Regions from separate parts of the Leptothoe sp. ISB3NOV94-8A genome, predicted to be linked through region 1. Evidence: a T-box and tRNA genes for the amino acid it is inferred to sense, from the RefSeq annotation. Region 1 holds a T-box; the other regions hold tRNA genes.

Region 1 (3,279 bases):
TAGTCTGGGTGCCAGTTGATTTTGTTATTGTTGTCCAGCAGCTGTTGTTTAACTGCCGTAGTCCGCAGATACCAGCTCTTTTTCGCGTAGTTGATCAGGGGCGTATTGTCCCGATAGTTAAACGGGTAGGTATGGGTCAGCGTCGCTGCCCTATATAACAGATTGTGGGCCAGCAAATCCTGGCTGATCAGCCGATCCGCGTCTTTGAAAAATTTGCCGGTGTAGGGACCGTCACCCGCCGAGGCCGCTGGCAGTTTTACCTCTGGATAGACGTGCCCCAGCAGATCAACTGAAAACAGCATGGGCAGCTGATATTTACGACCCAGGTCCAGGTCACCGTAAGCCGGGGCAATGTGTAGTACCCCAGTGCCTTCATCGATCATGACGCTATCGTCACCCCAGACTCGAAACGCATTGGTGAGGTCTTCTCCGTCGGGGACTCGCCCTTGCAAGATCGGGGTATAATTCAGACCCACCAAAGATTCCCCTGAAAAGGTTTTGAGGGTACGGTAGTGACCTTCACCAAAGACCTGATCCGCTAGATCCTGCGCCAAAAGGTAGAAATCTTTTTGGGTCTCCTCGCCATGCTGGGTAGGGGCTTCAAATAGGCCATAAATCGCATTGGGGTTGATTGCGATCGCAACATTCGCCGCCAGTGTCCAGGGGGTTGTGGTCCACGCCAGCAAGTAGACCGATCGCTGGCTATGCACCTCATCTAACCAGCCCCGCTCTATTAACTGACGGGTTTTAACCGGAAATTTCGGATAAACTGAGGGGTCCTCAGCATCTCGATATCCCTGCGCTACCTCATGATCCGAGAGACTGGTGTTGTTGCGTGGACAATGCCAGGTAGCTCGATAATCTTCAAACAGCAGATCCCGATCCCACAGCGACTTCATCAGCCACCAGCAAGACTCAATGTAACTATTCTCGTAGGTGACATAGGCATTTTCAAGATCCAGCCAGTAGCCAATCCGTTCGGTCATGGCCTGCCAATCTTGAATACGCTCGAACACAGACGCCTTGCAAAGTTCATTAAACTTGGCGATGCCAAAGGCTTCAATATCTGATTTTTTAGTAAACCCTAGGCGCTTCTCGACTTCTAGCTCCACCGGCAAGCCGTGGGTATCCCAGCCGCCCTTGCGGACAACACGATGACCTTGCATGGTTTTGTAGCGAACAAACAGGTCTTTATAGGCCCGAGAAATGACATGGTGCACACCCGGTTTACCATTGGCGGTGGGTGGGCCTTCGTAAAATACAAAATTGCCTTGGGTGGCTGGTTTATCTACCGACTTTTGGAAGATATGGTGCGCTTTCCAAAAAGCTATAACCGTCTGCTCCAGGCTGGAGAAACTGGGCGTTTTTTCAACATCGCGAAACATGATTACCGCACTCCCTGTGGGTATAGAGCCGTTATAAAGTCGGCAATCGCCAACCTTATTCCTCCACATTGGGGCGCTGAGGTGAGCGCGGTACCACCCAATTTTGCCAACGCTTTGCAACGTCGGTCTTTGCAGCTACTCCCAAATGGGAAGAGCCTCCTGCTATAACGTGCAGGCCACGGCCCTGTCTACTCGAATGCGATCGCGAGCGATCCTTCTTTTGGAGGGCGGCTCAGGGAGGATATTCATTTTTGCCGTATGGTCAGGCTCACACCATCCCTGACTCGCTCTACACCGACACAAAAATTACTCTTTCCCATCAATGCCTTTGTTGGGGTTAGACCACATCTAGTTTGAAAACTTAAGTTTTTCCCGTAGGTCAAACGACTAGGTCTGGATGTGGTCAAGGTTTATTTAGATTTTTCCGATTATAGCGAATGAAAACTCAAGTTGCGAGTAGTTAACCAAGAAGCTGCGAGATGCCAATTCGTTTTGTTTTCCAGCGTAGAGCCAAACTGCACTCTCAGTCTGTTGCTTGTCAGATCACTTTAATATTTCTGTAATGGCACACTGCAGGAGTTCAGTGATAGTCGGCAGCACTGTATAACTTTCCGGTTGAACGGCTGCAAAAACCTTTGCTACAGCACCGACCAGCTTTGTTAGCTCGCTCCAACCGGGTTGTTAGACCGCGCTTAGTTTTGAATTAATCATCTGTATTTGTCTACTGATAATTAGCGAGAGAGCTTGACGGGTCATCTCCATTGGCATAAATGGTGACTCTGCCCAATACTTTATGACCTGCTCTGGCAGTACTGGAATGTGGACAAAACCAACTTTCATGTCAGATTTACGAGTTTCCCTCCAATGAAGAAAGTGATAAAAAATCTGATTGCATAAATGAGTTCCACAATCATTGGAAATTCTAGCTGGAATATTGCGGCTTTCTAGCAAGGAAACTAAACTATCTTGCTCTAGCAAAGAATTCCAGTAAGCTATGGGAGCATTTGGGACAACCTTCTCACCTTTTGGTGCATTACCTGCTCTGTCCAATGTCACAAAATATCTTAAATTCTTTGCCATTCGTTCAAGAGCTATCCGGTTGTAGCCTCGTGCTTGACCAATCCCAATGCAAAGATCAGGCGAGACGACTTTGAGGGTTTCATCGACTACCTGCCTAAGACCGTTGGTATTACCAGGCATAATCTTGAAATCAATGTAATGAAGGTACTGACTAAGCTCTTGAGTGGGATTATCACGCAGCGAAACCACAACTGACTCTGACGCATTCAACCCATCATCATTTGGCTCAAAGCCAGTGATTAATACTCTCATCTCACAACACCATCTCAGCAAAAGTCTAAACTGACTTAACTTTAAACACTCACAGATAGCTTTTAAGCCACCGTCACCACTGAGGTCTAGCGGTCTAACGGTCGTGTTCAGCGGCAACAATCAACCTTTATGCTACCCCAGGATTTCCATATTGTCCGCTGCAAACGGTTGTGTACGCTCGGCATGGGCGTGAACTAATGGGGTGAAAGTCCCCTGTAGGAGGCCCGCCCAAATGCTCGAAAGTCATAGGAGCCGAGAGACGAGTACTACTAGCTTAAGGCAAGGGCGCTCTCGCGAGGGAGGGGCTGAAGGAAGCCAACGGCAAATCTGCGAGCCGACGTAGGCGTAAGACTTCCTGAAGGGTACAGAAACGTCTTAGAAGGCCCGGATTCCCAGGTAAGTTGGCACAACACAACGAAACCTAGAGGTCCAAGGAACAGGGTAAATGACGCGATTGTGTAGAGACTGAAGTGACCCCAAAATCGTTATCAACCATTAGTGAGAATGTGCAAAAAATCGGAGAAAGCTGCAAGATATCAAGACTTAACCCACTGCATACTCC
Region 2 (3,279 bases), 4.2 Mb from region 1:
ATCCTGTTTAATTTCTTTAGTTTGAAATTGGTTAGACCTTATCACGAGGTTGAGGCCGATGTCAAACGACCGGATACTTAGATAACACTGAGTGTCAGGTCAACACTTGATGAATGAGTCTTGTTTTTTCTTTAGGGAGCAATGAGATTACCATGGAGAGTTTGATCCTGGCTCAGGATGAACGCTGGCGGCGTGCTTAACACATGCAAGTCGAACGAACCTTTCGGGGTGAGTGGCGGACGGGTGAGTAACGCGTGAGGATCTGCCCTTAGGCGGGGGACAACTTTTGGAAACGGAAGCTAATACCCCATATGGCGAGAGCTGAAAGCTTAATGTGCCTGAGGATGAACTCGCGTCTGATTAGCTAGTTGGTGGGGTAAGAGCTTACCAAGGCGACGATCAGTAGCTGTTCTGAGAGGAAGATCAGCCACACTGGGACTGAGACACGGCCCAGACTCCTACGGGAGGCAGCAGTGGGGAATTTTCCGCAATGGGCGCAAGCCTGACGGAGCAACGCCGCGTGAGGGAGGAATGTCTGTGGATTGTAAACCTCTTTTCTCTGGGAAGAAGATCTGACGGTACCAGAGGAATCAGCATCGGCTAACTCCGTGCCAGCAGCCGCGGTAAGACGGAGGATGCAAGCGTTATCCGGAATTATTGGGCGTAAAGCGTCCGTAGGCGGTCAATTAAGTCAGTTGTTAAAGACTGCAGCTCAACTGTGGGAGAGCAACTGAAACTGATTAACTAGAGTATGGTAGGGGTAGAGGGAATTCCTAGTGTAGCGGTGAAATGCGTAGATATTAGGAAGAACACCAGTGGCGAAGGCGCTCTACTGGGCCAAGACTGACGCTGATGGACGAAAGCTAGGGGAGCGAAAGGGATTAGATACCCCTGTAGTCCTAGCTGTAAACGATGGATACTAGGTGTTGTGCGTATCGACCCGTGCAGTACCGAAGCAAACGCGTTAAGTATCCCGCCTGGGGAGTACGCACGCAAGTGTGAAACTCAAAGGAATTGACGGGGGCCCGCACAAGCGGTGGAGTATGTGGTTTAATTCGATGCAACGCGAAGAACCTTACCAGGACTTGACATCCCTCGAATACCTAAGAAATTGGGTAGTGCCTTCGGGAGCGAGGAGACAGGTGGTGCATGGCTGTCGTCAGCTCGTGTCGTGAGATGTTGGGTTAAGTCCCGCAACGAGCGCAACCCACGTCTTTAGTTGCCATCATTCAGTTGGGCACTCTGGAGAGACTGCCGGGGACAACTCGGAGGAAGGTGTGGACGACGTCAAGTCATCATGCCCCTTACGTTCTGGGCTACACACGTACTACAATGCAACGGACAAAGGGCAGCCAACTAGCGATAGTGAGCTAATCCCATAAACCGTTGCTCAGTTCAGATTGCAGGCTGCAACTCGCCTGCATGAAGGAGGAATCGCTAGTAATCGCAGGTCAGCATACTGCGGTGAATACGTTCCCGGGCCTTGTACACACCGCCCGTCACACCATGGAAGTTGGCCATGCCCGAAGTCGTTACCCTAACCGTTTTCGGAGGGGGGCGCCGAAGGCAGGGCTGATGACTGGGGTGAAGTCGTAACAAGGTAGCCGTACCGGAAGGTGTGGCTGGATCACCTCCTTTAAGGGAGACCTACCGAATCGACTCCGAACGAATTTTTATTAGGAGCGATATTGGTCACTCTAGGTCGTGACAGGATTGAGGGAATTTCAAACTATTGTTTAGGTTGTATAGGCTGGGGCTATTAGCTCAGGTGGTTAGAGCGCACCCCTGATAAGGGTGAGGTCCCTGGTTCGAGTCCAGGATGGCCCACTGATGGGGGTATAGCTCAGTTGGTAGAGCGCCTGCTTTGCAAGCAGGATGTCAGCGGTTCGAGTCCGCTTACCTCCACCAAATATTGCCAGATTGGCAGAGATAGGAATAACTTCAGCACCCTGTTTAGGTCTGTTAAGAGATGGGCTAGGGGAATAGGCTGCTGGATTTAGGTCTAGCGAGAACCTTGACAACTGCATAGATTAGTCGAATAGGTAGTTCGACACAGAGAACCTTTAGTAAAAAGACTGAGAGGTCAAGCTACAAAGGGCTCATGGTGGATACCTAGGCACACAGAGGCGAAGAAGGACGCGGTTACCGGCGATATGCCACGGGGAGCAGGAAGCATGCATTGATCCGTGGGTTTCCGAATGGGGCAACCCTACGTACGGCCCACTGAATCTATAGGTGGGTACGAGCGAACGCAGCGAATTGAAACATCTTAGTAGCTGTAGGAAGAGAAAGAAAACTCGATTCCCTTAGTAGCGGCGAGCGAAGCGGGAAGAGCCTAAACCAATTCTTATCAGAGTTGGGGTCGTGGGACAGCGATATGGAATCTGGAGGATAGACGAATCACTTGAGAGGTGAACCAAAGAAGGTGAGAGTCCTGTAGTCGAAATTTGAAGGATACTAGCTGAATCCCGAGTAGGTTGGGGCACGTGGAATCCCGATTGAATCAGCGAGGACCACCTCGTAAGGCTAAATACTCCTGTGTGACCGATAGCGAATAGTACCGCGAGGGAACGGTGAAAAGAACCCCGGGAGGGGAGTGAAATAGAACATGAAACCATGAGCTTACAAGCAGTTAGAGCACGATTAAACGTGTGATAGCGTGCCTGTTGAAGAATGAGCCGGCGACTTATAAGCACTGGCAGGTTAAGTCGAGAATGACGGAGCCAAAGGGAAACCGAGTCTGATAAGGGCGATAGTCAGTGTTTATAGACCCGAACCCGGGTGATCTAACCATGTCCAGGTTGAAGCTTAGGTAACACTAAGTGGAGGACCGAACCGACTTCTGTTGAAAAAGGAGCGGATGAGGTGTGGTTAGGGGTGAAATGCCAATCGAACCCGGAGCTAGCTGGATCTCCTCGAAATGTGTTTAGGCGCAGCGGTAGTGATTATAGCTGGGGGGTAAAGCACTGTTTCGGTGCGGGCTGCGAGAGCGGTACCAAATCGAGACAAACTCAGAATACCCAGTGAATACATTGCCAGTGAGACGGTGGGGGATAAGCTTCATCGTCGAGAGGGAAACAGCCCAGACCATCAGCTAAGGTCCCCAAATCATCTCTAAGTGATAAAGGAGGTGAGAATGCTGAGACAACCAGGAGGTTTGCCTAGAAGCAGCCATCCTTAAAAGAGTGCGTAATAGCTCACTGGTCAAGCGTTCTTGCGCCGAAAATGAACGGGGCTAAGAGATGTACCGAAGCTGTGGACTTGATTTATCAAGTGGTA
Region 3 (3,279 bases), 4.2 Mb from region 1:
ACGGGAGGCAGCAGTGGGGAATTTTCCGCAATGGGCGCAAGCCTGACGGAGCAACGCCGCGTGAGGGAGGAATGTCTGTGGATTGTAAACCTCTTTTCTCTGGGAAGAAGATCTGACGGTACCAGAGGAATCAGCATCGGCTAACTCCGTGCCAGCAGCCGCGGTAAGACGGAGGATGCAAGCGTTATCCGGAATTATTGGGCGTAAAGCGTCCGTAGGCGGTCAATTAAGTCAGTTGTTAAAGACTGCAGCTCAACTGTGGGAGAGCAACTGAAACTGATTAACTAGAGTATGGTAGGGGTAGAGGGAATTCCTAGTGTAGCGGTGAAATGCGTAGATATTAGGAAGAACACCAGTGGCGAAGGCGCTCTACTGGGCCAAGACTGACGCTGATGGACGAAAGCTAGGGGAGCGAAAGGGATTAGATACCCCTGTAGTCCTAGCTGTAAACGATGGATACTAGGTGTTGTGCGTATCGACCCGTGCAGTACCGAAGCAAACGCGTTAAGTATCCCGCCTGGGGAGTACGCACGCAAGTGTGAAACTCAAAGGAATTGACGGGGGCCCGCACAAGCGGTGGAGTATGTGGTTTAATTCGATGCAACGCGAAGAACCTTACCAGGACTTGACATCCCTCGAATACCTAAGAAATTGGGTAGTGCCTTCGGGAGCGAGGAGACAGGTGGTGCATGGCTGTCGTCAGCTCGTGTCGTGAGATGTTGGGTTAAGTCCCGCAACGAGCGCAACCCACGTCTTTAGTTGCCATCATTCAGTTGGGCACTCTGGAGAGACTGCCGGGGACAACTCGGAGGAAGGTGTGGACGACGTCAAGTCATCATGCCCCTTACGTTCTGGGCTACACACGTACTACAATGCAACGGACAAAGGGCAGCCAACTAGCGATAGTGAGCTAATCCCATAAACCGTTGCTCAGTTCAGATTGCAGGCTGCAACTCGCCTGCATGAAGGAGGAATCGCTAGTAATCGCAGGTCAGCATACTGCGGTGAATACGTTCCCGGGCCTTGTACACACCGCCCGTCACACCATGGAAGTTGGCCATGCCCGAAGTCGTTACCCTAACCGTTTTCGGAGGGGGGCGCCGAAGGCAGGGCTGATGACTGGGGTGAAGTCGTAACAAGGTAGCCGTACCGGAAGGTGTGGCTGGATCACCTCCTTTAAGGGAGACCTACCGAATCGACTCCGAACGAATTTTTATTAGGAGCGATATTGGTCACTCTAGGTCGTGACAGGATTGAGGGAATTTCAAACTATTGTTTAGGTTGTATAGGCTGGGGCTATTAGCTCAGGTGGTTAGAGCGCACCCCTGATAAGGGTGAGGTCCCTGGTTCGAGTCCAGGATGGCCCACTGATGGGGGTATAGCTCAGTTGGTAGAGCGCCTGCTTTGCAAGCAGGATGTCAGCGGTTCGAGTCCGCTTACCTCCACCAAATATTGCCAGATTGGCAGAGATAGGAATAACTTCAGCACCCTGTTTAGGTCTGTTAAGAGATGGGCTAGGGGAATAGGCTGCTGGATTTAGGTCTAGCGAGAACCTTGACAACTGCATAGATTAGTCGAATAGGTAGTTCGACACAGAGAACCTTTAGTAAAAAGACTGAGAGGTCAAGCTACAAAGGGCTCATGGTGGATACCTAGGCACACAGAGGCGAAGAAGGACGCGGTTACCGGCGATATGCCACGGGGAGCAGGAAGCATGCATTGATCCGTGGGTTTCCGAATGGGGCAACCCTACGTACGGCCCACTGAATCTATAGGTGGGTACGAGCGAACGCAGCGAATTGAAACATCTTAGTAGCTGTAGGAAGAGAAAGAAAACTCGATTCCCTTAGTAGCGGCGAGCGAAGCGGGAAGAGCCTAAACCAATTCTTATCAGAGTTGGGGTCGTGGGACAGCGATATGGAATCTGGAGGATAGACGAATCACTTGAGAGGTGAACCAAAGAAGGTGAGAGTCCTGTAGTCGAAATTTGAAGGATACTAGCTGAATCCCGAGTAGGTTGGGGCACGTGGAATCCCGATTGAATCAGCGAGGACCACCTCGTAAGGCTAAATACTCCTGTGTGACCGATAGCGAATAGTACCGCGAGGGAACGGTGAAAAGAACCCCGGGAGGGGAGTGAAATAGAACATGAAACCATGAGCTTACAAGCAGTTAGAGCACGATTAAACGTGTGATAGCGTGCCTGTTGAAGAATGAGCCGGCGACTTATAAGCACTGGCAGGTTAAGTCGAGAATGACGGAGCCAAAGGGAAACCGAGTCTGATAAGGGCGATAGTCAGTGTTTATAGACCCGAACCCGGGTGATCTAACCATGTCCAGGTTGAAGCTTAGGTAACACTAAGTGGAGGACCGAACCGACTTCTGTTGAAAAAGGAGCGGATGAGGTGTGGTTAGGGGTGAAATGCCAATCGAACCCGGAGCTAGCTGGATCTCCTCGAAATGTGTTTAGGCGCAGCGGTAGTGATTATAGCTGGGGGGTAAAGCACTGTTTCGGTGCGGGCTGCGAGAGCGGTACCAAATCGAGACAAACTCAGAATACCCAGTGAATACATTGCCAGTGAGACGGTGGGGGATAAGCTTCATCGTCGAGAGGGAAACAGCCCAGACCATCAGCTAAGGTCCCCAAATCATCTCTAAGTGATAAAGGAGGTGAGAATGCTGAGACAACCAGGAGGTTTGCCTAGAAGCAGCCATCCTTAAAAGAGTGCGTAATAGCTCACTGGTCAAGCGTTCTTGCGCCGAAAATGAACGGGGCTAAGAGATGTACCGAAGCTGTGGACTTGATTTATCAAGTGGTAGAGGAGCGTTCTGTAGTAGTGAGAAGCATTAGCGAGAGCAGGTGTGGACGAAGCAGAAGTGAGAATGTCGGCTTGAGTAGCGAAAATAGATGTGAGAATCATCTACCCCGAAAACCTAAGGCTTCCTCCGGAAGGCTCGTCCGCGGAGGGTTAGTCGGGACCTAAGGCGAGGCCGAAAGGCGTAGTCGATGGATATCAGGTTAATATTCCTGAACTTTGTTTGTGGAGCATTGCAGGGACGCATGACAACTAGCTACACCCTAAATGGATTGGGAAGTTTCTACGGAAGCTGCGTAGTGAACGATAGTGCCTAGAAAAGCTGTGGATGTAATGAAGCGAACAGACCCGTACTGTAAACCGACACAGGTGGGTGGGTTGAGTATACTAAGGGGCGCGAGATAACTCTCTCTAAGGAACTCGGCAAAATGGCCCCGTAACTTCGGGAGAAGGGGTACCCCTT

What was found. The T-box of region 1 lies ahead of ileS (isoleucine--tRNA ligase). A T-box ahead of a tRNA ligase gene usually reads a tRNA of that ligase, here a tRNA-Ile.
Region 2: it has a tRNA-Ile gene. The T-box ahead of ileS (isoleucine--tRNA ligase) is inferred to sense a tRNA for this amino acid. The anticodon was not compared.
Region 3: it has a tRNA-Ile gene. The T-box ahead of ileS (isoleucine--tRNA ligase) is inferred to sense a tRNA for this amino acid. The anticodon was not compared.

What each region holds. Positions count from the first base shown of each region.
Region 1 covers NZ_JAXSQW010000001.1:1,404,856-1,408,134, forward strand. Annotated here, with positions in the region: gene ileS (isoleucine--tRNA ligase) at 1-1,385, opposite strand, end outside; T-box leader at 1,452-1,717, opposite strand; gene SPB21_RS06170 (pyroglutamyl-peptidase I) at 2,067-2,717, opposite strand.
Region 2 covers NZ_JAXSQW010000001.1:5,615,510-5,618,788, reverse strand. Annotated here, with positions in the region: rRNA gene SPB21_RS24055 (16S ribosomal RNA) at 150-1,638, shown strand; tRNA gene SPB21_RS24050 (tRNA-Ile) at 1,754-1,827, shown strand; tRNA gene SPB21_RS24045 (tRNA-Ala) at 1,833-1,908, shown strand; rRNA gene SPB21_RS24040 (23S ribosomal RNA) at 2,082-3,279, shown strand, end outside.
Region 3 covers NZ_JAXSQW010000001.1:5,608,601-5,611,879, reverse strand. Annotated here, with positions in the region: rRNA gene SPB21_RS24025 (16S ribosomal RNA) at 1-1,178, shown strand, start outside; tRNA gene SPB21_RS24020 (tRNA-Ile) at 1,294-1,367, shown strand; tRNA gene SPB21_RS24015 (tRNA-Ala) at 1,373-1,448, shown strand; rRNA gene SPB21_RS24010 (23S ribosomal RNA) at 1,622-3,279, shown strand, end outside.